Regions from separate parts of the Solibacillus sp. FSL W8-0372 genome, predicted to be linked through region 2. Evidence: predicted binding sites of a transcription regulator. Region 2 holds the regulator's gene; each other region holds the start of a gene.
The links. The regulator Rex, encoded in region 2, represses fermentation and respiration genes when NADH is low (regulators of the CRP and FNR family bind a similar motif). The targets are predictions, from matches to a motif close to TTGTGAAATATTTCACAA.
Positions count from the first base shown of each region.

Region 1 (10,156 bases), 1.6 Mb from region 2:
ACAACCATTTGCCTTTCTCTTTGAAAACTTCTTTTGTATTACTTAAAAATTTCTTGAACTCTAAAGGTTCATCTTTTTCTTTAGGGACTTTAACAAAGAAAAAAATAAGGACAATTGCGATTAAACTAAGTGCTGAAATAGAGAAGAAGGGCAGAAACCATAAAACAGCTGCAAATATTGAACCTAAAATGGGGCTCAACACTTTACCGAATGTATTAGACGTTTCAATTATTCCTAACGTCGAACTTATTTTTTCATCATCATCCTGGTATAGGTCACCTACAAGGGGCATAACGATCGGCATTGCTCCTGCCGCACCTATTCCTTGAATAACCCTACCAATAATGATCATCATGTATGGGTCATCCATTTTCCAGGAAGCAAACCCGGCAATAAGACCACCGATTAAAGCGAGGATTAAACTAGGTAATATTACCATTTTCCTTCCAAACCGGTCCGATAAATAACCTGCTACAGGTATAAGGAAAATTGCCGCAATAGAATAGCTTGTAATAATCATGCTTGACTGAAATGATGTGATCCCAACCTTATCTTCAAGTATCGGAAGCACTGGTATAAGCATGGAATTTCCCAACGTCATGATTAGAGGAATTGAAGTTAAACTGACAATACACCAGACACTTACTTTAACCTTACTTTTGTCCATTACCACACCTCGACTAATTTGTTTATTTATTCAGGTATGGTTTCCTTTCCTATTCATTTTATGCGTAACATTATTTTACAAGCTTATCCTGAAACGGTCCGATTATATTAAGAGTTGTCTACGTGCATTAAAATAACATTTGGAAAGCCATTTTGCCGAAGTATAGTCCGAATCCGATCATTAATATAGCTGAAACAAAGGAAACGATTTTCAAAAGCCTCGTGGATAATAATTTTCGTGCGACACTTGAGAAAAAGGACATAAGAAAATCCACTAAAATAATACCAACTAAAATGGCAATACTAAGAATTATGATTTGATAGATTGTAGTTGAACCCGCATTTTTTGCAAGGATGGAGCCATAGATCCCAAGCCAGAAAAGAATCGTTAGCGGATTTAGCAGCGACATGAAGAAACCGGACATAATTGATTGTCTAAGACGTGTTCTTTTTTTGGTATTTGAATCCATCTCAATTTTATGTAGCGATAGAAGATTTTCTATACCTGTATACAAAAGGACAAAACAGCCGAAAGACCAAAGTATCGTTTTCAATAATTCCGATTCAATAAATTGTCCAATTCCAAAATAAACAACAAACATATAGATGACATCGGTTACTATGGCACCGAGACTAAAAAACCAGGCATGAAAAAACCCGTTTTTCAAACCCGTATTTAATAAAACGGTCTTAACAGGTCCGATTGTTGCAGCCATAGATACGCCTAAAAAGACATACGTCAAAATAGAATTCATGAATAGCCCCCCAAGAAAATGATTTCCTTGCATTTTATTCCGAATCAATGACTTCTAGGACTAGTTAAAGGGAAAATCAAATAAGAAATAATTGGGGATTGCATAAAAATAAGATTTTCTACGGGGAATACGCATTGTAAGTGTGGGGGCGGGAAATTGAAGTGCGGAATGTGATAAATAGCGGAATGAATTTCCCTTATTTTAAAAATAAAATAAAAAGTAGGCAAAATAAGGGAAGGAATTTCCTTTATTGAACTAAAAAACATGAAATTTTATGATTTTATTTGAAATAACGGTAAAACGTTCCCTTATTTATCCTAAAAATGAGCTGCATCATTCAAATAACGGTAAAATATTCCCTTATTCTAGGAGGGCATTTTCGTAGATACCAATAAGAAATAGTTATTGGTTTTCATAAATAACCCATAATTTTATTTATATACCATATTACATATAATAAAATTACAGTTTTAATACTTAGGGGGATATATATGATTCTTGGATTACATCATGCTCAAATTACGATACCAAAAGGTGCCGAAGAAGAAGGAAAAAATTTTTATTGCCATGTTTTACAATTAGAAGAAATTCAAAAGCCAGATTCGCTTCAAGGAAGAGGGGGCTTTTGGTTACAAGTTGGTAGTACACAAGTGCATGTAGGAACAGAAGATGGCTTTGACAGATTATCAACGAAAGCCCATTTAGCATATGAGGTAGAAGATGTATCCTATTGGAAAGAAGTATTGATTGAAAATGATATAAAAATATTAGATTCAGTGCCTATTCCCAATTTTGAACGTTTTGAGTTTAGAGATCCTTTTGGAAACAGAGTCGAGATGATAAGTAACACTAAAAAATAGCTTAAGTAATACACCTATTTAAACGGATTTCTCCACTCCATTAGCACCCCGTAATGACAGGATTCTTCGTCCTCCAAATAATTGGTTATGACCTGGACAGGGATTCGTCCACAGCGCAGTAAAAAGGAAATGACAGAATCCTGTATATCGCCGTTTACTACGGACTGAACGTATAGTTCCGGTGTCATGTCATTTTCATAACGATGCTAGCCGGGCATGCGACTTCCTCCTAATAATCTTTCCAGCTTGAGATGGACGACTATGTCATACATCGATAACATGAGCCATTTTCCTAAGCCTAACTTACGATAAACAGGACTTACACAAATATCAACTACATAAAGTGTATTGCCGTTTTGATTGTGATTTCTAATATAACCGTTGTCTGTTATTTCCTCCCATGTATGGTGCGGTGCATTCATATCAAAGTCGACAAGCAAGGCTGTCATAGAGCCAGCAAGTTTACCTTCCACTTCAATACACAATGCACCTTCTGGAAATAGCGCAGTATGATTTTTTAATTGCTCCGTATTCCACCATAATTCTTCGGGGAATGGAGGGGGGAAACATTCTTTTTGAATGCGGATTAATTCAGCGAAATCCTCTTCCCGATAATTTCGAATCGTCGCAGGGAACGGTTTACTTTCATTGGATACATATAACTCTTTATAATACATTGCTCCGCCTCATTTCCGGTTTGGATTAAGATGTTTGCGCAAGTATTTCTAAGTTGTAGCACTCCGCTTTTATAAGTTTCTTCTTATTAATTACTGCATAAATTTATTTACCTAAAAAAATTATCGCAAAAAAATACTTCATTAAAATAAAATATAAAAGAATAATTCAACCCGAAAAATCACAGAATATCTCTTAAAATACATAAAAATAAAAGTTTTTAATCGGTTCAAATTACAGAATATTCGATTATTTTATTTTTCCTAATTTTATTTCATTTTTCTAATTGTAACAAGTGATTCTTTGTGCTATCGTTGCTTAATGAATGGGTATGTGAAAGGAATTACAAATAAGTATGAACTTTCGTTAGAAAAAATATTGGTGTTGGCAAAGGAGAGTTATTATGTCAGAAATGAATAATCAGCAGGTAGAAAAAGTGTCTGTTACACAAGAACAATTAGACGTATTAGACCAACTATTAAAGCCAGAGGTGCAGGCTTCATTGACTACTTTGGTAGATAATTTACCGAAATTAGCTGAAATGACAACTTTATTAACAAAAGCGTATGATTTCGCATCAAGTGTTGCAACAGATGAAACGCTAAAAAATGATACAGTAGCTGCAGTTACTGAAATGGCAAGCCCAGTAGTAGGAACAGCAAAATCTATTGCTCAAACTGCAATTGAAGCGAAAGACCGTGCTGAAGTAAGCAATGAAACAGTAGGCGTATTTGGCTTATTAAAAATGTTGAAAGACCCTCAAGTACAAGGGGCATTACGTTTTGCAAATGCATTTTTACAAGTAGCAGCTGAACGTAAAGAAACGAAATAATTGCATAATCTATTTATTGGAGGATATTGATCATGGTAACTAAAGAAATCGTTATTTTAGGTGCTGGGTTTGCCGGTGTATTAGCTGCTCAAACAGCTCGCAAATTTTTAACTACGAATGAAGCGCGTATTACAGTCGTAAACCAATTCCCAACACATCAAATTATTACAGAATTACACCGTCTTGCAGGTGGAACAATTAAAGAAGGCGCTGTATCTTTATCACTTGAAAAAATCTTCAAAGGCTTAGATATTAACCTTGAAATCGCTAAAGTGAACAGCTTTAATGTAAATAATAAAGAAGTAGCACTTTCAAACGGCAAAACTTTACAATATGATACGTTAGTAGTTGCTTTAGGAAGCCAAACTGGATTCTTCGGTATCCCAGGCTTAGAGGAAAACTCTTTCGTATTAAAATCTGTTGATGAAGCAAACGCTATTCGCGAGCATATTGAAGCTCGTATTAAAGAATACGCTAAAACTAAAGATGAAGCAGACGCGACAATCGTTATCGGCGGTGGCGGTTTAACAGGTGTTGAGCTTGTAGGTGAAATCGTTGACCACTTCCCGAAAGTAGCGGAAAAATACGGTGTACAATTCGAAGACCTAAAAATCAAGCTAGTTGAAGCAGGTCCAAAAATTTTACCAGTATTCCCGGATAACTTAATCGACCGTGCGACAACTTCATTACAAAAACGTGGTGTTGAATTTATCACGTCAACTCCTGTTACAGGTGTAGAAGGAAATGTAATTCAGTTAAAAGACCGTGAGCCAATCGTAGCTAATACATTAGTATGGACTGGTGGGGTTGCACCACTTCCAATCGTAGGTGAATCTGGTTTAGCAGCAGATCGCGGTAAAGCGACAATCAACGATTTCCTACAATCAACTTCTCACCCAGAAGTATTTGTAATCGGTGATGCTTCAGCACATATTCCTAACCCGGGCGACCGTCCAACTTATGCACCAACAGCACAAGTTGCATGGCAGCAAGGTGAAGTAGCAGGCTATAACATCTTCGCTCAAATTAAAGGCGCAGATTTAAAAGAATTCAAATTCACAAACTCAGGTACTTTAGGTTCTTTAGGACGTAAAGACGGTATCGCTACAATTGGTGCTAACAATACGCAACTAGTAGGATTACCAGCTTCACTGATGAAAGAAGCTTCAAATGTTCGTTATATGACACATATTAAAGCGCTATTCGGTTTAGCGTATTAATTATATGGCATACTAGAAAGTTTATTACTTTCTGGTATGTCTTTTTTTTAGGAATAAATTTCACTTTTTTAGTAAAAACCTATTATAATGGAATAAAATGATTGATGAGGTGATATATAGTTGAAATATTTTGAAGCATCCAACTCTTTATTTCTTTTAAATGAGCAACAGCGGAACCAATTTTCAAGACTTGAATACTATGATTACTTTTATCACTTAATTCATCCAGACTTCCATTCCTTATCATTCGCTAATTTTAGTTTAAGTGATTTATGGGTTTACTATTATTTCGAGGAAGTTCCTATTATAAATTCCGAGCATGCGCTCCACTATTTATTAAGAAATTTTATGCTAAATGAAGTCCTGATCAGTTCGAAATTTAAACGTTTAAAGAAAACGACAATCGGTTCCTATACCAATGCTTTAATGGCAGCTGTTCTCACAGTAAATCTGTTTATGGATATTTTAAGCGAGCTTCTCAGTTCCATACCGAAAGAAGAAAGCGATTTTTACATGAAATTTGAAAACAGCTCGAAGCAACTATTTAATGATCGCTTTGCAACTTATGAGCATTACCCGAAAAAACTTGTCCTCATTGAGACTATGATTATTAAAAGCATGCGGGGATACCTAGAACAGCATGAAGCGACCTATACTGATCGGAAATTAAACGTAATACGTTTTATGGATCAATTTACAATTACAAAAAGAGAGCTATTTGAGCTGCCGGTAGTTTAAAAGAATAGGAGGTCCGCAAATCTATGGTAGAACGTGTGAAAACAATACATGAGCTAGAAATTTATCGATCACAGCCATTCCCATCGCAGGAAGCACAATATGAGGGTTTTGAATCGATTTTTACATACATTATTCAAAAAGGCGATGCTGAAACAATCAATGACTTTATACTCTTGGAGAGTAAGCCATTTATATTGTCTCACGACTACAACATGAAGCTGTTGCAATACTTAATGAATCAAGAACCTTATTTCAAGGACAACTTAAAAGAGTGTCTAGCTGTACTCTATTTAGTAATTGGGCATTGCTATTATTTTAGTCTGGATTTTGAAAAGGCAAAAAACTACTATAAAATTGCGAGTAGCTATGCACTTCAATTCGAAAATTATTCCGTCCTGTCAATCGCAATGAACAACTATACTGCAGCACAGAAGGATGTTTTGCCGAGTGATGTATTATGGCAATTGAGTAAACTCCCAGCAGTCTTTTTTAAGATGGGGTCAGAATATGATGAGCGATACTTCATAACTCGATTTATTGCGCATATTGAAATATCACTACAACTTAATAAAGTTCAGTATGCTGAAAGTTTATATAATAGCTATTTTACGGGATATGAAGTAGAAAAGGATTCTCGCAGTGATTTACATATTCGTGTACTTCGGGGGAAAATACATTATCAAAAAGGTGAATATGAAACAGCAATAGAGCTGCTGCATGAAGTACTCATCGTCTGTATGAATTTAAAAAGAAATAAAGATTTAGTTCAGGAATGTTATACGTTCATTACCGACTCATATAAAATGCTGAATGAGGATAGCATCTCTCGGGAAATGGAACAGTTTCATGCGCTGTTTTACCGGAAAATCGAAACAGACAAGCGCTATATGGAAAAGTATATTAAAGCTGCCTATGACAATGAGTATGAACAGGATGATCATTTCCTATCTCCTTTATCACGATTTAAACTTGCAGGAAAGTGTTTATTGAGTAATGTAGAAAATGATGGTCATACACTAGTTCTAGTGGATTGCAAAATATTAACATGCGAAGAAGAAAGCATTAGTGAAATCCTTCATTTAATCAATGACGAAATGATGAAGGCAATGAAGCAAGAGATCATTACGAGCACACGAATCGACGCGTCGACAATCGGCTATATTATCCAATTATCGGAACAGGAGACCGATGAGCTGTGCGCAAAGGTGTTTGCAATAATCCGCGAGCAATACCCAAGGAACGGCAGTGTGTTGGAGGCCATCTATTTTGCCTCAGTTAATAATAAGGAAAATAATCTGGCGAACTATCAAAAATGCATCGATTTAGCATATGCCTATATTTATTATGAACTTTATAAATAGTTTTATTTGATTCTTCACCATAAGTTAGGGATGACAAAATTGCCGCCTCATCGTTAGCGCAAGAGGATTGATTAGGTGTTTTTTACTTCACTATATAACGAGGGCAGATTTTGGGATTGGTGGGCCTCGCAAACGGCAATAGAGGCAGTGATAAAGACACGTATCACATGGCTTTAGCGCTGTCATGCCGCAGCCCACCAATCAAGTGGAATTTTAATTGAAAAGTAACCCCATGTTATGGTGATTAGCTTTTTATTTTACAAAATATTCAAAAAATAACTTCCGTAATTGTGATTCTACTATTAAAATAATAGATAGAACACCAAAGGAGGTAACACAATGCTTGTAAAACAAAAGTATGTTAAAAAGAAAGACGTAAGTTATGCGAAAGAAACGGACCTGATTTCAGATGTACTCGGTCAATTGAATGACAATGGCTATCGATGCATTCCTGTGTTGGACGAAGCCGGCGAAAAATTTATCGGCAATATTTATAAGGTAGAATTACTCGAACATAAATTAAAAGAGGGCGATATGAAAGTACCGGTAAAAATTCTAACAGAAGAGCCCGATGCCTTCATTCATGAAAACAGTTCTTTTTTTGAAGTGTTCCATTCTATTAAACAGCTCCCATATCTAGCAGTAGTTGATACAAAAGGGAACTTTTCAGGCATTTTACCCCATTCAAAAGTGTTCGAGCTTTTGGAAGAAGCATGGGGCTACCGAACAGGCAGCTGTGCGATTACCGTTGCACTGCCGGATACGGATGGCATATTAATTAAAGTGCTAACGGCAGTTAAAAAGGTATGGCCATTACATTGTGTGTTCTCGTTAGATGACGATACAACTTATTTGCGCCGTGTTGTCATGACTTTAACTAAAGGTGCTAAACAGTCTACTGTGGATGAGCTGGAAGCGGCTATTACAAAACAAGGTGCACGCATTATCGATCTTGAAATATTCGATAAAGAGAATTTTTAATGGAAAAGCGATTCGTTCAAATTGAGCGAGTCGCTTTTTTTATTGTACTAATACAGTAAAGACGAAACTTTTAGAGGATTTTGTGAATTTATGTCGAAATTAAAGTGAATGGGGATTTTTAAGAAAGGGGAGCTACTATGTTAATTCAAGTAAAAGGGGAAAAGATACGTTTTACGAAAATCGAAATGCTTGTACTAGAACAGGGGATTGTGAATTTATTCGAAAGTTTCGATAAGAAAACGCTGCATGAACTTACATTACAAAAAAAATACGAACACCTGCTACAAGAGGTTAGCCGCCAAGCACAGCATGTATTAAATTGGCCTGCAGGGAAGGCAATAAAGCAATTAAAAGATGAGGGGAACATCTTTTACAGGCAGTTTCTAAACAACTACGGCGATCTTACATATACACGCTTTATCGTTAAGGGGGAAGAAGACTTACTCAAGCAAAAAGGGATATATACGATTATCGTTAATGATGAGCTGAAATTTTGTGGGGTTTGCGCACGAACATTTAAAGAACGCTTTAATCAGCACATAGGTAACATATATGCGAAAGGCTGCTTCAGAGATGGCACAGCGACACATTGTCATGTGAATGCGAATATTACGTTAATGCTGCCGGATAATGACGTCCATTTTGCAATTTATCCTATGGACAATGAAAAGGAAATGAATAGCCTGAAAAACGCCATTATTAACCGTTTTGAACCGGAATGGAATTTACGTTCAAATAGAGATTTGTACGAATTAACTTCAGCTTTTTAGCGCTTATTAACTGTCATTGTAGAATTTAGAGGTAATTTTTCACATGATTATAAAAATCAATCACTTTTCTCGTTTCATTTGCCTATATTAGTGGGAATAGTAAATGAAAAAGAACAGGACAGGTGATAATTGTGGAAGCAGCTTTAAAATATTACAAGCAAGTCCATAGTGAATATTTATGGCTTCATTTAGTAGTAGCTATCGTATTATTATTTACATCCGTTTTCTGGTTTGTCCTTCCATATTTCGTAATTAGTTACGGAAAATATACGACGACACCTTTTCAGCAAGTGATGATCTTGATTGGTTTATATACGTTACCTTCGTTGGTAGTGACATTACATTGTTGGTTTATCAATTTTAAAGCGGCACTTCGTTGGAAAAAGGTCTATCCAAAGGAATGTGTTTGGCGCTGGTCGATTAAATTTCAGACGATCACAATCTTTATTGTAGTACTATTTACATCGGTTATTTATTCTAGCTTACTGATTATAGATATGATTCGGTAGAAGGTAAATTACTTCGTTTCTTCGTTTCACATATACCTCACACGGCTGTCAAAAAAAATTCACATTAAAAAAGTGAGTAATGTATTGAAAAATTTGGTACGATTGAGGCATCAATGTGAAGGAGATTGAATGCAGCATGAATACAGATTTAAATATCTTCTTAGCGTTTGGTGCTGGATTTCTAAGTTTTATCTCACCATGCACCTTACCGCTTTACCCGGCGTTTTTGTCATACATTACCGGCATGACACTCGATGAGCTCAAAACCGAAAAGGGAATGATGCAAAGACGCGCCATTTTACATACTTTATTTTTCCTGCTCGGATTTTCCATCATATTCATTGCAATAGGGTTTGGAACGTCTCTAGCAAGAGACTTCTTCTTCCAGTATCAGGATTTATTGCGTCAAGTCGGAGCGATTTTAATTGTTGCGTTCGGTTTAATGATTGTCGGCTTATTACAGATCAATTTTTTAATGAAGGACCGTAAATTCCAATTTAAAAATCGTCCTTCAGGATATTTAGGCTCGTTGTTAATCGGTTTGGCATTTGCAGCTGGATGGACACCATGTACAGGGCCAATATTAATGGCGATCATCACACTTGGTGGGACGAACCCTGACTCTGCTATTTGGTATATGATTGCCTATTACTTAGGTTTTGCCATTCCGTTCTTTACATTATCGTTCTTCATCACACGAATGAACTGGATACGTACTCATAGCCAAAAAATCATTAAAGTTGGCGGTTACATTATGATCGCTGTCGGAATCTTATTGTTCTTCGATGG
Region 1 covers NZ_CP150204.1:1,989,954-2,000,109, reverse strand. The annotation lists gene MKY13_RS09950 (MFS transporter) at 1-667, opposite strand, end outside; gene MKY13_RS09945 (LysE family transporter) at 795-1,421, opposite strand; gene MKY13_RS09940 (VOC family protein) at 1,913-2,281, shown strand; partial or broken gene MKY13_RS09935 (GNAT family N-acetyltransferase) at 2,296-2,958, opposite strand; gene MKY13_RS09930 (DUF1641 domain-containing protein) at 3,360-3,788, shown strand; gene MKY13_RS09925 (NAD(P)/FAD-dependent oxidoreductase) at 3,821-5,008, shown strand; gene MKY13_RS09920 (serine protease) at 5,129-5,746, shown strand; gene MKY13_RS09915 (dehydrogenase) at 5,770-7,107, shown strand; gene cbpA (cyclic di-AMP binding protein CbpA) at 7,447-8,088, shown strand; gene MKY13_RS09905 (hypothetical protein) at 8,226-8,858, shown strand; gene MKY13_RS09900 (hypothetical protein) at 8,981-9,367, shown strand; gene MKY13_RS09895 (cytochrome c biogenesis protein CcdA) at 9,504-10,156, shown strand, end outside.
Region 1: MKY13_RS09930 (DUF1641 domain-containing protein) is a predicted target of Rex. The motif match lies at 3,288-3,305, and genes of this name have one in related genera.

Region 2 (10,156 bases):
TTGCACCTACACTTAATGTAATTAGGTCGGCTTCCTGAATTGCCTGTTTAATAGAAGCTGTTTTTTCTGACTGACCATTTAGATCATAAATTGGCTTTGTAACATTTTCAACAATATCGTTTAATACATTTACAGTTGTATAACCCGGGTAAGAAAACCCTTTGTTAAACTGGATTCCCTCTTGCTCATCCATATAACTTTTAGCGATTAGATCGGCATACCCAAGTCCAATTTCACTATTTTCATTCATCCCTGCTGCTAATGAATCACCAAGCGCTAAATAGTTCAATAAATCACTATTTTCTTCAGCACTTACCGTTGTAGAAAAAGGCAGTATTAGTTGCAATACCATTAGTAGTACTACAAAAACCGAGAATCTTTTCATCCAATTTCCCCCTTATTATGTAACTTGTTCATATTATAATTTATTGGTTATTAAAAAACAAAATCTTCTTATATCCTTATTTACAAAAAAACATCGTATGACTTCATAATCATACGATGTTTTAACTCCAATTAAGGTTTTCTATATTAATTTCGGATAATGATTAATTACGAATTACATCATCCCTGGCATACCCATGCCGCCCATATCCGGCATACCGCTGCCAGCTGGTTCTGGAATATCTGCAACTACTGCTTCAGTTGTTAAGAATAGTGAAGCTACAGAAGCTGCATTTTGTAATGCTGAACGCGTAACTTTTGCTGGGTCAACTACACCTGCTTCAATCATGTTTACCCACTCGCCTGTTGCTGCGTTAAAACCGATTCCAATTTCTTCACGTTTTAGGCGGTCCACGATAATTGAACCTTCTAAACCAGCATTTTCAGCAATTTGACGTACTGGCTCTTCTAATGCACGTAAAATAATACGTACACCTGTTGCTACATCGCCTTCTACTTGTTCTAATACTTTTTCCACTGCTGCGTAAACATTTAGAAGTGCTGTACCACCACCTGATACGATACCTTCTTCTACTGCTGCACGTGTTGAGTTCAATGCGTCTTCAATACGTAATTTGCGCTCTTTTAATTCTGTTTCTGTTGCTGCACCAACTTTAATTACTGCAACACCACCAGCTAATTTTGCTAAGCGCTCTTGTAACTTTTCTTTATCAAATTCTGAAGTTGTTTCAGCAAGTTGTGCGCGGATTTGGTTTACACGACCAGCTACTGCATCTGTGTTACCAGCACCTTCAACGATTGTTGTGTTATCTTTTGATACGATAACTTTAGCAGCACGACCTAAAGATGATAAATCAGCTGATTTTAAATCTAAGCCAAGATCTTGAGTAATTACTTGTCCACCTGTTAATACAGCAATATCTTCTAACATTGCTTTACGACGGTCACCGAAGCCTGGAGCTTTTACAGCTACTGCGTTGAATGTACCACGTAATTTATTTACTACTAATGTTGCAAGAGCTTCCCCTTCAACATCTTCAGCAATAATTAAAATTGGACGACCTTGTTGTACTACTTGCTCTAACACTGGTAAAATTTCTTGAATGTTAGCGATTTTTTTATCTGTAATTAAAATGAATGGGTTATCTAGTACCGCTTCCATTTTATCTGTGTCTGTTACCATGTAGTGTGATGCATAGCCACGGTCAAATTGCATACCTTCCACTACATCTAATTCTGTTGTAAAACCTTTTGATTCTTCAATTGTAATAACGCCGTCGTTTCCTACGCGCTCCATCGCATCTGCAATGTATTGACCAATTTCTTCATCTGCTGAAGAGATTGCCGCTACTTGTGCGATTGATTCTTTATTTTCTACTGGACGTGAAATCGCTTGAAGCTCTGTTAATGCAGCTGCAACCGCTTTGTCCATCCCTTTACGAATACCTACTGGATTAGCACCAGCTGTTACGTTTTTAAGACCTTCACGAATCATAGCCTGCGCTAAAACTGTTGCAGTAGTTGTACCGTCACCAGCGATTTCATTCGTTTTAGAAGCAACTTCAGCTACTAATTTTGCACCCATATTTTCAAATGCATTTTCTAATTCAATTTCTTTTGCGATTGATACACCGTCATTTGTAATAAGTGGAGAACCGAATTTTTTCTCTAAAACAACGTTACGTCCTTTAGGTCCTAAAGTTACTTTTACAGCGTTAGCTAATTTATCTACACCAGATGCCATTAATGAACGTGCTTCTTCTGAAAACTTAATATCTTTTGCCATAATTCATTTTCCTCCTAAAATTTGCGATCTATTATTTAAATTTATTTTTTATGAAGATGAGCAGCTAGCAAAGTTTATTATGTAAAACTAGCTGCAAAATTACGTTTTAATTTGGAATTATCCGACAATTGCAAGTACATCGCTCTCACGTATAATTAAATATTCTACGCCGTCGTACTTCACTTCCGTACCAGAGAATTTAGAGAAGATAATTTCGTCGCCTTCTTTTACGTCAAGCTCAAGACGAGTGCCGTTGTCAAGAACACGACCTGTACCTACTGCCACTACTTTACCAGTTTGTGGTTTTTCTCTTGCTGAGTCGGGTAAAACGATACCAAATGCCGTCTTTTCCTCTACCTCAACAAGTTCGATAATGATGCGATCTCCTAATGGTCTTAACAATTGAAACAACCTCCTAAAGAAATTTTCTTTTTAGCACTCTCAATTGTCGAGTGCTAACACATTTATTAGTTTAATGAATTCTATATTTTTTTGCAAGTATGTGCTTTAAAAAATTTTGTTTTATTGCCAAATTCCTCTACAATAAAGAAGTAATGTATGCTAATGGCTATATCATAATAGTCCTTAGGTAAATGTATAATAAAAAATACGGCATTTCATACGATTTTTGTGAAGAATTTCATGCTGTAATATTTAGAAAGAAGGTTATTAATCCGTGACGTCTACCTCATCTTCTAAGTTTAAAACACAGAAAACTGCATTTTATGTGTTATTAACTTATATCATTTGTCAATTATCAGTCTTAATACTTATATTCATTCCTAGTTTAAAAGATTCCCTTTTACAACTTTTTTCTGGTGCGTCTGAGCAGGAGCAGCTTATTAAATTACAGGCTTGGTGGACAACAATAGCATTTGGGGTCGCATTTGTCGTGAGTTTCATTTTGATCTCCCGCAATAAGCAATTTTGGGATGTTTTTAAAGGGGAAAAAGCGTCGATTGGGTCATCCATCGGTTGGGGGATTATTGGATTTTTCCTCGTATTTTTAGGGCAAACTATTGGAGCGTATATAGAGCTCGCCTTAGGAATCGATATGGGTTCGGAAAATACAGAAGCAATTATGAATGTCACAAAAATAGCACCTATCATGATTGTTGCTACCGTATTTCTAGGACCAGTTTTGGAAGAACTCGTATTCCGTCGCGTTATTTTCGGTTCAATTATTCAAAATTATAACTTCTGGATTGCGAGCATTATTAGTGCTATTATCTTTGCAGCCATTCATATGGACTTCACTCACATTTTACTTTATACCATTTGTGGTATGATTTTTTCATTTTTATATTATAAAACAAAGCGACTTCTCACACCGATTATCGCCCATATCCTTTTAAATGGATTCGTGACATTTGTTCAGATGAATGCAGATAAGTTTCAAGTATAATTTTTTATGAGGCAGGGACTTAAGTAGAAATTTCTTTTTATAAGGGAAATAATCTTTTTACGAAATTGATACTATATGAATTGATTGGAGTGAAGGGGCGACTCCTGGGGGAACAGCACGACGTCTGAGACTACAGGCTCAGGCCGTGCCCCCGGAAAGCGTCCCCGTAACGGAAATCAATTTTGGCAGCAGCAGAAAGCTATCTATTTTTTCTTTGAAAAATAGATAGCTTTCGTTTTGTCCCAGGCTTTTTTCAATTCCATAAATATGGACTGCAGTATTTTACAACAAAAAAACGCTACCCCTTTTGATAGCGTTTCACATTAACTATTCATTTGCTCCATTTGTCGACGTTGCTGTTCGAGCAACTCTTCTACTTGCAGCTCACGTTCACGTTCTTCCTCTTCTAATATGCGTTCCTTTTCTGCCGCTTCGTATTTCCGATAGCCGATACGTGAAATGACAATGCTGATCTCATATAAAATAAAAAGCGGAATCGCAATAATAATATTTGATACTAAATCAGGCGGTGCCAACAGTACTGAAATAACGATTAATACAAAGTAAGCATACTTACGAAACTTTATCATGAGATTAGGATTAATAATACCAAGACGGGATATAAACAATGTAACAACAGGTAATTGAAATAGTATACCAAACGGTACTACCAGTTTGATTAGAAAAGAGAAGAATTCGTTAATACCAATTGTTTGTGTAATATTCAAGTCTGCCGATAAATCCGTCATAAAGCGCATAATAAACGGGAATAATATATAGTAGGCAAAGGCAATTCCTCCAATACCTAAAACAAATGCATAAGGGATATACTTCAACGTCGCTTTACGTTCCATTTCATGCAAGCCAGGAGTAATAAAAGCCCATAGCTGATAGAGCAAAAGCGGAGACACAATGACTGCTGCCACAATAAAGGTTACTTGTAAATAAACAGTTAAAGGATCTGCCGGACTAAATGCATTCATGGAAAAACTAGCAGCTAAATCGCTACGTTGAATGTGTCGAATTAGTGGTTTCGCTGTATAAAACCCTACAAAAAGAGCCATTACAAAGAAAATCGCCACGAAAAATAAGCGCTTTCTAAGCTCCTCCATATGTTCAACTACAGTTAATTCTCTTGAATTCATAGTAAGACTTCCTTATTTACTTAACGTCATTTTTTTCATTATCTTTATGTTCAATAACTTTTTTCTTGTTATCAAAATCATCATCGTCATCTGTCAAGCCTTTCGTAGCGCTGCGGAACTCGCGTAAAGTAGTCCCCATTGCACGACCTAATGATGGCAATTTTTTTGGTCCAAAAATTAATAAAGCAATAAGTCCAATGATAATTAGACTCACCGGTCCAATCGCATTTAAATGCACAACCACTATAGCCACCTCCTCTATTATTATGTACATTTTACAGTAATTAACTAGAATTTGCTATTTATAGTAATGTGAACAATTTGTTACTAACCTGAATTTCGCACTAAATAAATAAGTGCCTGTAATTCTACCGACAAATCGATGTTCATTACTTTCAATGTATCGGGTACGGATAATCGTACAGGCGTGAAGTTTAAAATCCCTTTTGCATTCATTTTAACAAGACGGTCTGTCATCATTTGGGCAGATCGCGATGGGACAGTAAGAATGGCTAACTCTGCGCCAAACTCTTCATACATTTCCTCTAAACGATCTGGATGGAATACAGGGATGTCGCTAACTGTCGTTCCTTCAAGAGGTGCTTTCGTATCAAATGCGACAACAATACGTGTATTATGATTTTTTTGGAAGTTATATTTTAGCAGACCATTTCCTAGGTTCCCGACTCCTATTAACGCAACATTCATCGCTTCGTCCTGGTCCAATGTTTGACGGAAAAACTCTAGCAAATATTGTACGTCATAGCCATACCCCTTTTTACCGAGTGCCCCAAAATAAGAAAAATCACGTCGAATCGTTGCTGAATCTATTTTCATCGCATCACTTAATTCTTGTGATGAAATACGCTTTTTACCTTCATTTGAGAAGTTTTTTAAAAACCGATAATAAAGAGGAAGTCTTTTTGTCGTTGCTTGTGGAATTTTTATATCTGGTTTCACACATTCTCCTCCTATGTACATTTGAAAATTGTTGGGCCAACATAATGTTGGTCATTCAGGTGTTGCTATATAATCCAGCACTCTTTGCCTGAGCTCTCCGTATTTGAGCAGAAGCAAGTTAATCTTACTAAACTACTAGCAACAAGTAAAGTATCCATCGTTGCGTACGATGTTCCCATCCATTAAACTAAATAGGAGAAACTGAGGTGTAAAAATGATTGTCTTACAAGTAAATCAATTATATAAATCCTTTATTACCGATGAAATTTTAAGTGGTGTAAAGTTGGAAGTTCAACACCGTGATCGTATTGCATTAGTCGGTCGAAACGGTGCAGGGAAATCAACGTTATTAAAAATAATTGCCGGGCAAATGAGTTACGACTCAGGTGAAATTATTATTCCGAAAGATATACGACTCGGCTACCTGGAGCAACATGCAGGAATCGATTCAGAACTATCAATTTGGGACGAAATGATGACAATTTTTTCAAGCCTACAAAATCAAGAGCAGAAGCTGCGCCAGTTGGAAAAACAAATGGCAGATCCAAGCATCTATGAAAACACTGAACAGTATACACGCGTTACTGGAGAATATGACCAATTACAGCATGATTTCAAAGATGCAGGTGGCTACCAATATGAAGCCGATACACGCTCCGTATTACATGGGATGCAGTTTTTCCCTGAGGATTATGATAAGCCGATTCGCTCACTTTCTGGCGGACAGCGGACACGCCTAGCCCTTGCGAAGCTTCTTTTATCAAAGCCGGACTTACTAATTTTGGACGAGCCGACAAACCATTTGGATATCGAGACATTGTCTTGGCTGGAAGGGTATTTAAAAGGATATGAAGGAGCAATTCTAATCGTTTCCCATGACCGATACTTTTTAGACCAGGTCGTGTCGATTGTTTATGAAGTATCACGTACGAAAGTATCAAAATATGTTGGGAATTACAGTGGTTATTTAGAAGAAAAGGCAAAAAATTATGAGCGGGACTTAAAAATGTATGAACGCCAAATGGATGAAAAATCAAAGCTAGAAACATTCATTCAAAAAAACTTAGCACGTGCTTCGACAACAAAAATGGCACAGTCCCGTCGTAAAGTATTGGAAAAAACAAATTGGATGGACTCTCCGGATGGCGATGAGAAAAGTGCGAACTTTGGCTTTACTATTGAGCGTCAAAGCGGAAATGATGTACTATCCATTGATGATTTATCAATCGGCTTCTCCCAAAAAGAAATTTCGACGAATATTCGAATGCGCGTATTTAGGGAAGACCGCATTGCACTTGTAGGACCAAATGGTGTCGGCAAGTCTACCTTATTAAAAACGATCGTTAAAGATATACAGGCACTTGCCGGAGATATTCGTTACGGTACGAATGTCCAAATTGGCTACTATGATCAGGAACAAGCAAAACTCCATTCCAATAAATCTGTATTAAGTGAACTTTGGGATGAATGGCCATTATTAAACGAAAAAGATATCCGCAATATTTTGGGACGTTTCCTTTTTAGTGGTGATGACGTCGCGAAATCTGTAAACTCACTGTCCGGTGGCGAAAAAGCACGTCTTGCACTGGCAAAATTGATGATGCTAAAATCAAACTTTCTTGTACTAGATGAGCCTACAAACCATTTGGACTTAGACAGTAAAGAAATTTTGGAAAATGCATTAATCGATTATCCCGGCACGCTTCTATTCGTTTCACACGACCGTTACTTTATTAACCGTATCGCAACTAAAGTCATTGAACTATCCAGCACAGGTTCTTTTGAATATTTAGGAGACTACGACTATTATTTGGAGAAAAAAGAAGAACTTCAAGAGCTGGCTGCCATGCAAACACCAGCAACGGAAAAAAATGCGGCAGAAAAAAACACTCAAATAAAATCAACATCTATGATTGATAAAGATACGAAAAAGAGAGAACGCCAAATTCGCCGTGCTGTTGAGGAAATCGAAGTAAATATGGGTGCATTGGCTGAAACTATTGCGACATTTGAAGAACAACTTTGTGATCCTGCCATTTACTCAGACCACGAAAAAACATTATCGATACAATCTGAATTAAATGAAGTAAAGCAGCAACACGAGGAACTTGAAATGGAATGGCTTGAACTAAATGACGAATTAGAACAACTATAGTAAAGGAGTGTCCAAAAGAAATTTTGGGCACTCTTTTTTGCTATCGCCTCTTTTGTAAGTAACTCTATTTCTCATCATTATTGTATAATACTAATTCTATAATTTGCCTATCTACATATTAATCATATATATAGGTCAATACGCCAAATTTCTACAAATTTCTCCACAATTTTATTCACATTACAAATCTACTTCTACCAACATATCAACATAGTTTTCCACATTATCCACAATTAAAATCAAAGTTATACACAATCCGATGTGAAAAAGACACCACTATATATAGATAAGTCACATGTTTTCCACAAGTTATTAACACTTTGTGCATAAGTACGCATGTTCGTACAACTTTTTTGTGATTAATTAACTTTATCTGTGGATAATTTTCAGAAAAATTCAACATCGGATAAAATCTTGTTATAAATGAGATTTATCTATCATAAATTATTAGTTTCGACTTTCTTATATTATTGCAATACACTAAAACAATTATCCCTTTATTTTTTTCCATAAAAAAGCATGATAGAACGGAAATAATATAATTCCGTTCTATCATGCTTTTGTTTCTTATTTCCAACTTTTTAGTTCCATACCAGGGCGGCCATTCATAGCTAAATCCCCACGAATACCTGATTGATACATTTCATAGGCAGCTGCACCAATCATTGCAGCATTATCTGTACATAATTTTAACGGTGGTACGTAAAACGGAATACCTTCTGCTTTAAATGCATTCTCCAATGCCGCTCGCAGCCCTTTATTTGCCGATACGCCACCAGCTGCAATAACTTGCTTTACATGAAATTCACGTGCCGCGCGTACTGTTTTTGCTGTTAATACTTCCACAACACTATCCTGGAATCCTTTTGCGACTTTCTCAGGAATAATTTCTTCCCCACGCTGATCCATATTATGCTTGTAATTAATAACAGCCGATTTTAAGCCACTAAAGCTAAAATCATAAGAACCATCTTCCAACCATACCCGTGGAAAAGGTACAGCTTCGGTTGCTTCGTGCGCCAAACGGTCAATATGCGGTCCACCCGGATATGGCATATTTAATACACGTGCAACTTTATCATAGGCTTCACCAGCCGCATCATCACGAGTTTCACCGATTACTTCAAATATGCCATGTTCACGCATTAGGACAAGTTCAGTATGTCCACCTGACACAACTAATGCCAACAATGGGAATTCCATAGGCTGAACAAGATTGTTAGCATAAATATGCCCTGCAATATGATGAGTACCGATTAACGGTAAGCCGTGAACAAATGCAAAAGCTTTTGCCGCATTAATCCCGATTAATAAAGCTCCTACTAGACCTGGACCTTCTGTTACCGCTACAGCAGTTAAATCTTTTGGTTCCATATTAGCCTGATTTAATGCTTCTTCCAATACAATTGTTACCTGCTCTACATGATGGCGTGAAGCAATTTCAGGAACAACTCCTCCAAAGCGCTTATGACTGTCAATTTGTGATGACACAACATTTGAAATAATTTCCGTTCCATTTTTAATGATCGCTGCTGCTGTTTCATCACAGCTTGTTTCTATTGCTAATATATAGTTATCCATTATAATTTCACCCACATTACTAACGCATCTTCATGATTATCCGTATAGTATCCTTTTCGAAGTCCACCCTCTTGGAATCCAAGCTTGCGATATAAATTTTGTGCAACCGTATTAGTCACACGTACCTCTAAACTCATGACATCCATATTAGCTTCTTTGGCTATTCGCATCGCCTCACGCATCAATCCTTCACCGATACCTTGACCACGCACAGAGTTCACAACAGCTACATTTGTGATTTGAGCTGCATCAATAACAAGCCAAATTCCACAAAAGCCGATAATGTCACCTGTCTCATTTTCAGCTACTAAGTAATGAGAAAATTGATTTTCTGTCATTTCATAATAAAACGACTCCAGAGTCCATGGTGTTGGAAATGTGGCAAGCTCAATTGCATGGACAGCCGGAACATCGTCAATCACCATTTTACGATACTGAACCATTAGTGTTGCTCCTTTTTTTGTTCCTTAATCCAGTTCGCTTCTGCTTCTGCAATACGGCGATATTGGGGAACAAATGTATGAGTAGATTCAATGTCCGGTAATGGCATTTGCTGAGCTAAGGCTATTAGCTCGGAAGCTCTCGGTAAATCCATTGTATAAGGTGCTCTTATGGCTAAATCACCTAATACATGCTGGATTTTTTCAAAGTATACTTCAACATCGCTCCCTATAAATAAAATGGGACGATTAAGTTGTTGAAGCTTAAGTAATAACCCG
Region 2 covers NZ_CP150204.1:3,596,616-3,606,771, forward strand. The annotation lists gene MKY13_RS18340 (S-layer homology domain-containing protein) at 1-385, opposite strand, end outside; gene groL (chaperonin GroEL) at 560-2,191, opposite strand; gene groES (co-chaperone GroES) at 2,309-2,593, opposite strand; gene MKY13_RS18355 (CPBP family intramembrane glutamic endopeptidase) at 2,919-3,596, shown strand; gene tatC (twin-arginine translocase subunit TatC) at 3,920-4,741, opposite strand; gene tatA (twin-arginine translocase TatA/TatE family subunit) at 4,758-4,985, opposite strand; gene MKY13_RS18370 (redox-sensing transcriptional repressor Rex) at 5,069-5,701, opposite strand; gene MKY13_RS18375 (ABC-F family ATP-binding cassette domain-containing protein) at 5,916-7,856, shown strand; gene tsaD (tRNA (adenosine(37)-N6)-threonylcarbamoyltransferase complex transferase subunit TsaD) at 8,424-9,437, opposite strand; gene rimI (ribosomal protein S18-alanine N-acetyltransferase) at 9,437-9,880, opposite strand; gene tsaB (tRNA (adenosine(37)-N6)-threonylcarbamoyltransferase complex dimerization subunit type 1 TsaB) at 9,880-10,156, opposite strand, start outside.

Region 3 (10,156 bases), 1.1 Mb from region 2:
AGGTCTAAAGTTCATGTTCTTCACTACTTTCTCTTGAAATCTATTCCTATCATAACATTTTAGTGTGCTAAATTAATAGAAAAATCAGACGGGACAAGTCATGCATTATATAGTAAGACAGGGCGCTGCGTGTATGATAAAATGAGCATACAATTATTAGAAAGCGTGGCATGAAAATGGCGGAAAATCTAAATTTGTTTGACATAAATAAGCTATTTATTTTAGGTCGACCTATTGTAACAATTTTTCATAATACAACGAATATGTACTCCATTGTTCGTGTCAAAATACAAGAAACAAACCTTCAGTATGATGAAAAAGAAATTATTGTCGTAGGCTATTTTCCGAAGTTAGTAGACGATGAACTCTATCGATTCACCGGACAAATGAAAAGTCATCCGAAATACGGGATGCAATTTCAAATTGAAACTTTTGAAAAAGAAGTACCGACAACAGAGCAAGGCATTGTCCATTATTTATCAAGCGACTTATTTTCAGGGGTAGGCCGGAAAACGGCAGAAATAATTGTTGAAAAGTTGGGTATGGATGCGTTAACCAAAATATTAGAAGATCCATATGCACTTGATGCGGTTCCTCGTTTATCTGCTGAAAAGAAGTTGCTCATTCGTCAAACAATCGAAGAAAATTTAGGGTTAGAGAGGGTAATGGTTCGCCTCAATGAGTGGGGATTTGGACCACAGCTTGGTATGAAAATATATCAGGCTTATCGGGAAGAAACCTTAAGTTTATTAACAGAAAATCCTTACCGGCTTATTGAAGAAGTAGAAGGGGTCGGTTTTATTCGTGCCGATGAACTTGGTGCGAAGCTAGGGATAACGGGAAATCACCCGGACCGTATAAAAGCGGCTATATTTCATGTACTGACAAATGCAGCATTATCAGAAGGTCATGTCTACTTGGATGCAGAAATGGTTCTTCCAATGGTTAAAGAAATGCTTGAGCAAAGTCAGCGTATTGAAATTCCATACGAGGCAATTTCGAAGGCAGCGATTGAAATGCGGGAAGAATCAAAAATTTGCGGTGAAGAAACTCGTATGTATTTACCTTCTCTGTATTTTAGTGAAGTCGGCATTGCCAGCAAGATAAATGAGCTCAAAGAAAAAAATAAAAAAGCAGAGAATTTTTCGCGTGATGAAATTCGTAAAGCAATTGGTGATATTGAAGAACAGTATGATGTGACATATGCACCTACGCAAGCACTGGCTATTGAAACCGCTCTAAACTCTGCCGTTATGATTTTAACAGGTGGTCCAGGTACAGGGAAAACGACCGTTGTGCGTGGTTTAGTCGAAGTTTATGCAGAACTTCATGGATTATCATTGAATCCAAAAACTTATGCGGAAAAAGAAGAGCAGTTTCCTATTGTCCTGGCAGCACCAACTGGTAGGGCAGCAAAAAGGTTAGCCGAATCAACAGGTTTACCAGCGATGACGATTCACCGCTTATTAGGATTTAATGGTCAGGAAAAGGATGAGGAAACGGAGCGTGAAGTTGTCGGTCGTCTTATCATTATCGATGAGATGTCAATGGTAGACACGTGGCTTGCCCATCAGTTGCTTAAAGCGCTTCATGAAGATGTACAGGTAGTATTTGTAGGAGATCAGGATCAGTTACCGCCTGTAGGTCCTGGACAGGTATTGAAAGATTTGCTTGCATCCAAACAAATTCCAACAGTGGAATTAACCGATATTTACCGGCAGGCAGAAGGGTCTACGATTATTGAAATGGCCCATCAGATTAAGAAGGGGACCGTTCCGGAAACATTAACTGCTAAAACAACGGACCGCTCATTCATTCAAGCCGGAACTGCACAAGTGACAAGTGTTGTTACACAAATTGTAAAAGGTGCTCTTGCTAAAGGGCAGGCAATCCGTGACATTCAGGTACTTGCGCCAATGTATAAAGGTCCGGCTGGAATTGATAGCTTGAATAAAGAAATACAACAGCTTGTGAATCCAAATAATGGATCACGAAAGGAAATTGTTTTTGGAGATACGATATACCGAATCGGCGATAAAGTACTCCAGCTTGTCAATCAGCCGGATAATAATGTATTTAATGGTGACATGGGTGAAGTGATTTCCATTATTCGGGCAAAGGAAACAGTGGAAAAGCAGGATTTATTAATCGTAAGTTATGATGGAATTGAAGTTACCTATCAACGTGCGGATTTAAATCAAATTACTTTGGCCTATTGCTGTTCAATTCATAAATCCCAAGGTTCGGAATTTCAAACGGTTATTATGCCGGTAGTTCGCAGCTACTCTAAAATGCTACGTAGAAATTTACTGTATACCGGAATAACACGCGCAAAAAACTTTTTAATTTTATGTGGCGAGCCGGATGTATTAGCGAATGGGTTAGCCAAAAATGATGATTTAACACGACTAACAACATTAAAGGCTCGACTTGATCCTGAAATTACAGAAATACAGGAAGTAAATGAAATACCGGAAAAAGAGGTAAAAACAGAAGGAATTAGTGAAAAAAAACAATCAAAAACATCTTCTGAACAGTTAGGTCTACTAAATACTACCTCCTCACATAAAATCGGAGAATCATTACCGAATCATTTAACAGTGGAAACTGCACCGTATATTCATCCATTAATAGGCATGAATGACATTTCTCCATATGATTTTAATGAATAATAAAACCAGCTATTTTTTCATTTCTGAATGAAAATAGCTGGTTTTTTGTTTTATTAAAGTTTTTTTGACTTCAAAATGCTTTATAAAATGTGGATTGTTTATCTTCATCGAAAAAGGGAAATGTTTTTAAAATATAATATAAAGTTAAGGGAATTACGACATAACACTTTTAAGCATTAAAGTCGCAAAATATAAATGTCAGAAGTTTTTAAAGAAACTATTAATTAATAATATGTATGTGATTATGTTAGTATAATAAAAACTTATATGATGTCCGAAGTTTGATGTCAAATAATGTAAAATGAAAAGGTTTACAAAATTAAAGGAGAAGGTGCGCAAACATGGATTTCGTTTGGGGAATCATAGGTATTGTTGGAATCGTAGCGATTGCTATAGCATTGTCAAATAACCGTAAAGCAATTCAGTGGAGAATTATTATATCAGGTTTAATTGTACAACTAGTTTTCGCATTTATCGTATTAAAGTGGTCATATGGTCGTGAAAGATTAATGCAACTTTCTGAAGGGGTACAAAAGTTAATAAGTTATGCAAATGAAGGGATTTCCTTCGTATTTGGCGGATTAGCAGATCCGAATAATGTCGGATTTGTTTTTGCAATGAGTGTATTGACGATTATTATTTTCTTCTCTTCTTTAATCTCTGTTCTTTACTATCTAGGGATTATGCAATTTATCATTAAAATTATCGGTGGCTTTTTATCAAAAGTGTTAGGCACAACAAAAGCAGAATCAGTGAATGCTGCAGCAAATATTTTCGTTGGCCAAACTGAAGCACCGCTTGTTATTCGTCCATTTTTAAATAAAATGACAAAGTCACAAATGTTCGCTGTTATGACTGGTGGACTTGCATCGGTATCAGGTTCTGTATTAATCGGGTATTCTTTATTAGGTGTGCCTCTTGAATACTTATTGGCTGCAAGTTTCATGGCCGCTCCAGCAGGTTTGGTTATGGCAAAGCTAATGATTCCTGAAACAGAAGAAATCGATGAAGCAGATTTCAAACTAGAACGTAATTCTGAAGCGACAAACGTTATTGATGCTGCTGCATCCGGTGCATCTGACGGTTTAAAATTAGCAGTAAACGTTGGTGCAATGTTACTAAGTTTCATCGCATTAATCGCATTGCTGAATGGCCTTTTAGGAGGCGTTACTGGTTGGATCGGTAACTTTACAGGGTGGTCATTCTTAGATAACGTAACACTTGAAGGCATTTTAGGATATGTATTTGCTCCGTTGGCATTTTTAATCGGTGTTCCTTGGGATGAAGCAGTTCGCGCTGGTTCGTTTATCGGTCAAAAATTAATTTTAAATGAATTTGTAGCGTATTCTAACTTCGGTCCTGTGATTGGTGAATTTTCGGATAAGACAGCTATTATCATTTCATTTGCGCTATGCGGATTTGCTAATTTAAGCTCAATGGGTATTTTAATCGGTGGTTTAGGTGGTATGGCACCAGATAAACGACCAATGATTGCAAAGCTTGCGATTAAGGCAGTTGCTGCAGGTACGTTAGCATCTCTATTATCAGCTGCTATTGCAGGCATGTTTATGTAAACTTGTTTAAAACATAAGAAGTTCTTGTATAGGAGACTGTGCTAAAAGTTAGTTTAGCGCAGTCTTTTTTTAGTAAGTAATTTCGCTAGCAAGCTTTTCTAGTACTTGTCGATTTTTTAGGACATAACCCCGATCTTTCTTCGTTAAGTATCCTTCTTCGCAAAATTGTGCCAGAACAAATAATAAATGTCGGTATGATACCCCTAAATATTCGCATACCTCTGTATGTTTTTCTTTATAGAATTGTTTATCAGACGATAGTAAAATGAATGATGCCAGTCTATTTTCTAATGGATAAGCCTGGTTTTGAGTATATTTGGCTGTCATATCCATAGTTTTTTGACTTAAAAAAAGACAGAGCATTTTTAAAAATACCGGATCAGCTAATAATTTTTCTTTCACTTCACGGATGGAAATTGCAAAACAAATGGATGTTGTAACGGTCTGGATGCCTTTTGAGTAACGTTCTGCATTTAATAATTCCATTTCTCCCATAAATGTAGGAGATGTTATAAAATCAATTAGAGAAATTTTCCCGTTTTTATGTGTAACATATAATTTTGCTTTTCCTTCAATCATGTAATACAAATAGTCGGGAAAAGAATGCTCATGAAAAATATACTCCCCTTTATCAAATTCATAAACTTGTATAAAAGGATTAATATCAAATGAAAAATATTGAGAAATAGGGTATTGCTCAATATAAGGTTTACTTTCTTCTAGTGATAACTTTCTCAAATTATAAAGCAACTCCTTAATATAAAATATGAGATATCTCACATTATTGTACAAATTGTCGTGCTATTATTCAACATTATAAGAATGGAAGAAGGCTATATTATTATGAACAATCAGCGTTGGCTGGCAAAGAATTTTTTTATGTTCTTTATTACGTGGGGTATATTTTTGCCTTATTGGACAGGCTGGCTTATTAATGACAAAGGTTTAACCGTTTCAGATGCGAGTATTATTATGGGGTTTGGTTTAGTTGCACGAGCAATCTCGACAATCCTTATTTTCCCGTATGTCTCAAAAATAATGAGCAATAAAAATGTACTTATATTCTTCACAGTGGCGTCTTTAGTAACTGCACTACTTTATGTACCAATCGATTCTTTTGTAGGCTTATTCATCATGACGATGCTTTTTAGTGCATTGTATCCCGCATTATTACCTGCAGTGGAAAGCAGCGCAGCGACATTAATGCAGCAAGGTGGAATTCATTATGGAAAGGCGCGTTCACTAGGGTCATTTGGCTATGTAGTTGCTGTATTAATTATTAGTATGATTACGGGAATGTACGGCGAGCAAATGATTTTATGGGCGATGATTTTCGGTTTAACTGCATTATTAGCAATTCAACTCATGCCCGCTCCTAATGTATTGAGTTTAGCTCCCCCTAAAGAAACTGGGAAAACATTATCGATGAGAGGGCTTTTTGATGTAAAAAGTTTCATCGTCGTATTATTTGTAGTGATCTTACTTCAAGGAGCTCATGCCTCTTACTATAACTATGGATATATATATTTACAGGAGTTAAATGTAAATCCTTTTTATATTGGAATGATATTGAATGTCGCAGTGTTATTTGAGATTATTTACTTTTTAAAAGCAGATACGTTCTTAACGAAGTGGAAGCCATCATCGTTAATGTTATTGGCAGCGGTTGGTTCAACTGTACGTTGGATTATGATATATGCTTTTCCAAATATGCCTATGTTTATTGTGTCTCAGGCACTTCACGCACTGTCATTTGCAATGGCGCATTACGCATTCATCCGCTACATATCTCAAGCATTACCGAAAGAACAAATCCCGAATGCACAGGGGATTTATTCTGCGCTTGCAATGAGTTTAAGTGCTGCGATCTTAACGCTTTTAGGTGGAGCTCTGTATGAAGTTGAACCTAGTTTGGCATTTTTAGGAATGGTTATTTGTACAGGACCAGCTATTGTATTGATACTATTGACGAAAAATCGTTTTAATTATTAAGGAATGCGGATTGACAGCACGTAGTCAATTTTCTATAATGAAGAACATATATTAATGAAAACGATGATGGAACAAGTACGTATTGGACTTCGTGAGCAGAAAGAGATTTCTTGGCTGAAAAAATCTCCGCGAAAATTACGGAAAGCTACTCCAGAGTGCAGCTAATACCTGCCGTATGCTTACGTTATAAGCACTTGAGATATAATGCTTTATGCATTATAAATTAGGGTGGTACCACGAGATAACAGTCTTCGTCCCTTTACCGGGATGAAGGCTTTTTTTGTGCCCAATTCATCGTACTTCAAAAACATTACAGGAGGATATAATTATGACTACAAAAACAATGACAGGTTCTGAAATTCGTCGTCTATATCTTGATTTTTTTAAAGAAAAAGGACATCATATTGAACCATCCGCACCATTAGTGCCAATTAATGACCCATCACTTTTATGGATCAACTCGGGAGTTGCGACATTAAAGCCATATTTTGACGGACGTATTATTCCGGATAACCCACGTATTACAAATGCACAAAAATCTATTCGTACAAATGATATCGAGAATGTAGGGAAAACAGCACGTCACCATACTTTCTTTGAAATGCTGGGGAATTTCTCAATCGGGGATTACTTTAAAAAAGAATCAATTCATTACGCTTGGGAATTTTTAACGGACGAAAAATGGATGGGCTTTGATCCGGAAAAGTTATCAGTAACTATTCACCCGGAAGACCAAGAAGCTTATGATGTATGGCACAACGAAATCGGTATTCCGAAAGAGCGTTTAATTCGTTTGGAAGGAAACTTCTGGGATATCGGAGAAGGTCCATCTGGTCCGAACTCAGAAATCTTCTATGACCGTGGTGAAGCATATGGTTTTGGGGCACCTCCAGAAGAAATGTATACAGGTGGGGAAAATGAGCGATATTTAGAAGTGTGGAATTTAGTGTTTTCTCAATTCAATCACAATCCTGATGGAACATATACGCCACTGCCGAAGCAAAATATTGATACAGGTATGGGTCTGGAGCGTATAGTTTCTGTTGTACAAAATGTACCAACGAACTTTGATACAGATCTATTCATGCCAATCATTGAAAAAACTGAAAGCTTTGCTAACCGTTCATACAAACGCCCGCACGAAGTAGACTTAAAAGAAATCTTCGGTTCAGCAGAAGATATTAATACACCGTTCAAAGTAATTGCTGACCATATCCGTACAGTAGCATTTGCAATTGGTGACGGAGCATTGCCATCAAACGAAGGACGAGGCTATGTATTACGTCGTTTATTACGTAGAGCAGTTCGTTACGCGAAAAAAATCGGTATTGAAAAGCCGTTTATGTTTGAATTAGTTCCGACTGTAGGGGAGATTATGCAAGATTTCTATCCACAAGTAAAAGAAAAGGAAGCATTTATTCAACGTGTTATTAAAAACGAAGAAGTTCGCTTCCATGAAACACTTGATGGAGGACTTGCAATCTTTAACGAAGTAGTTGAGAGTCAAAAAGCAAAAGGTGAAACTGTAATTCCTGGACCGGATGCATTCCGTCTTTACGATACATTCGGTTTCCCAATCGAATTAACGGAAGAATATGCAGAAGAAGTTGGCATGACAGTTGATCATGATGGTTTCGAAGCTTCTATGGAACAACAACGTAATCGAGCTCGTAACGCGCGTGCAGATGTTGATTCTATGCAAGTGCAAAACGAAGTGCTTTCAAACTTAAAACAGCAATCAACATTTATTTATGATGCATTAGAAGCTTCAGCAAAAATTGCTGCGATTGTTGTAAATGGTCAAGAAACGACAACGGCTAATGAAGGTGAAGAGGCATTAATTATTCTTTCTGAAACACCATTCTATGCTGAAATGGGTGGTCAAATTGCTGATACTGGAGTTATTGAAGCAGACGGATTCACTGCCATTGTTAAAGATGTTCAAAAGGCGCCAAATGGTCAACCATTACACACTGTTGTAGTGGAATCAGGTGAAATGAATGTTGGGGATGAGGCTACTGCGAAAGTAGATGAATCAAAACGTAAATTAATCCTTAAAAACCATACAGCAACACACTTAATGCACCGTGCCTTAAAGGATGTATTAGGTGACCATGTAGCACAAGCAGGCTCTTACGTTGGACCTGACCGTTTACGTTTCGACTTCTCTCACTTCGGTGCAGCAACAAAAGAGGAACTTGCACAAGTAGAGCGTGCAGTAAATGAAAAAATTTGGGAAGACATCGAAGTTGTAATTCAGGAGATGGATATCGATTCTGCAAAAGCAATGGGCGCAATGGCTCTATTCGGTGAAAAATATGGTGATGTTGTACGCGTAGTAGCTGTTTCAGATTATTCGATTGAGCTATGCGGTGGACTGCATGTAAGCCGTTCTTCAGAAATTGGTATCTTCAAAATTGTTTCAGAAGGTGGTATCGGTGCAGGTACTCGTCGAATCGAAGCTGTAACAGGTAAAGCGGCGTATGAAGCAATCAAAGAAGAAGAAGCTATTTTAAATGAAGCAGCAGCTCTATTAAAAGCAAATCCAAAAGATGTTTCAACACGTGTAGCAGGTCTACAGGCAGACTATAAACAATTACAACGTGAAAATGAATCATTATCACAAAAAATTGCAAATGCTCAAGCGGGGGCAGTATTGGATGCAGCACAAAAAATCGGTGACGTAACAGTACTTGCAACAAAAGTGGATGCAAAAGATAATAATCAATTGCGTCAAATGATGGATGACTTAAAAGAAAAAATGCAGGCAGCTGTTATTGTACTAGGTGCAGTAGATGGCGATAAAGTAATGCTATGCGCAGGTGTAACGAAAGATATCGTAGGTGGTAACTACCATGCCGGTAACATTGTAAAGGTTGTTGCTGAAGCATGTGGCGGTAAAGGCGGCGGTCGTCCTGATATGGCTATGGCTGGTGCTAAAGATGCTTCAAAACTAGAAGAAGCGTTAAATGGAGTCTATGAAAAAGTAAAATCTTTCTAAACATCTAAAATTTACTACTAGCATATTTGAAGTGCTTGCGGGAATAAGTTATAATGATAAAAATGGAGATGGGCTTCTATGCTCCATCTCTTTATTGCTGAAAGCGAGGTGCTGGTCTTGAGTTCTTTCGATAAAACGATGAAATTTAGTTTTCCAGAGGAATCTATGGAACAAGAAGTAAAGCAAGTGATGCTGAAGGTGTATACGGCTTTAGAGGAAAAAGGGTATAATCCAACAAACCAAATTGTAGGGTATTTATTATCTGGTGACCCGGCATACATCCCTCGCCACCAGGACGCACGTAATTTAATCCGCAAGCTGGAGCGCGATGAAATTTTAGAGGAGCTCGTGAAGTTTTATATTAGAAGGAATGCTGAGGCAGAAAAATGAAGATTATGGGTTTAGACGTCGGCTCGAAAACAGTCGGCGTAGCAATTAGTGATGCGTTCGGTTGGACAGCGCAAGGAATCGAAACAATAAAAATTGATGAAGCAGCAGGCAAGTTTGGGATTGAACGTATTAACGAACTTGTAAAGGCACACAATGTTACTGAATTCGTTGTGGGTTATCCAAAAAACATGAATAATACTATCGGTCCGCGTGGGGAAGCTTCTGAGAACTATAAAAAGTTATTGGAAGATACTTTCGGTTTTCCTGTCAAACTGTGGGATGAGCGTATGACGACGATGGCTGCTGAACGCATGCTTATTGAAGCGGATGTTAGCCGAAAAAAACGCAAGCAAGTAATTGATAAAATGGCTGCGGTCATGATTTTACAAGGTTATTTAGACAGTAAAAACTAAACGCTCTATTCAATCAAGGCAATTAGTTTGAGCTTTTCTAACAATGTTGCTTTTGTTAGGGCTTATTTGTATTTAAATGCAATGGCTTTATGTATAATATACGAAGCAACAACC
Region 3 covers NZ_CP150204.1:2,528,398-2,538,553, reverse strand. The annotation lists gene hisA (phosphoribosylformimino-5-aminoimidazole carboxamide ribotide isomerase) at 1-15, opposite strand, end outside; gene MKY13_RS12925 (ATP-dependent RecD-like DNA helicase) at 177-2,672, shown strand; gene MKY13_RS12920 (NupC/NupG family nucleoside CNT transporter) at 3,014-4,246, shown strand; gene yeiL (transcriptional regulator YeiL) at 4,316-4,984, opposite strand; gene MKY13_RS12910 (MFS transporter) at 5,090-6,238, shown strand; T-box leader at 6,293-6,500, shown strand; gene alaS (alanine--tRNA ligase) at 6,567-9,239, shown strand; gene MKY13_RS12900 (IreB family regulatory phosphoprotein) at 9,357-9,629, shown strand; gene ruvX (Holliday junction resolvase RuvX) at 9,626-10,042, shown strand.
Region 3: yeiL (transcriptional regulator YeiL) is a predicted target of Rex. The motif match lies at 5,011-5,028, and genes of this name have one in related genera.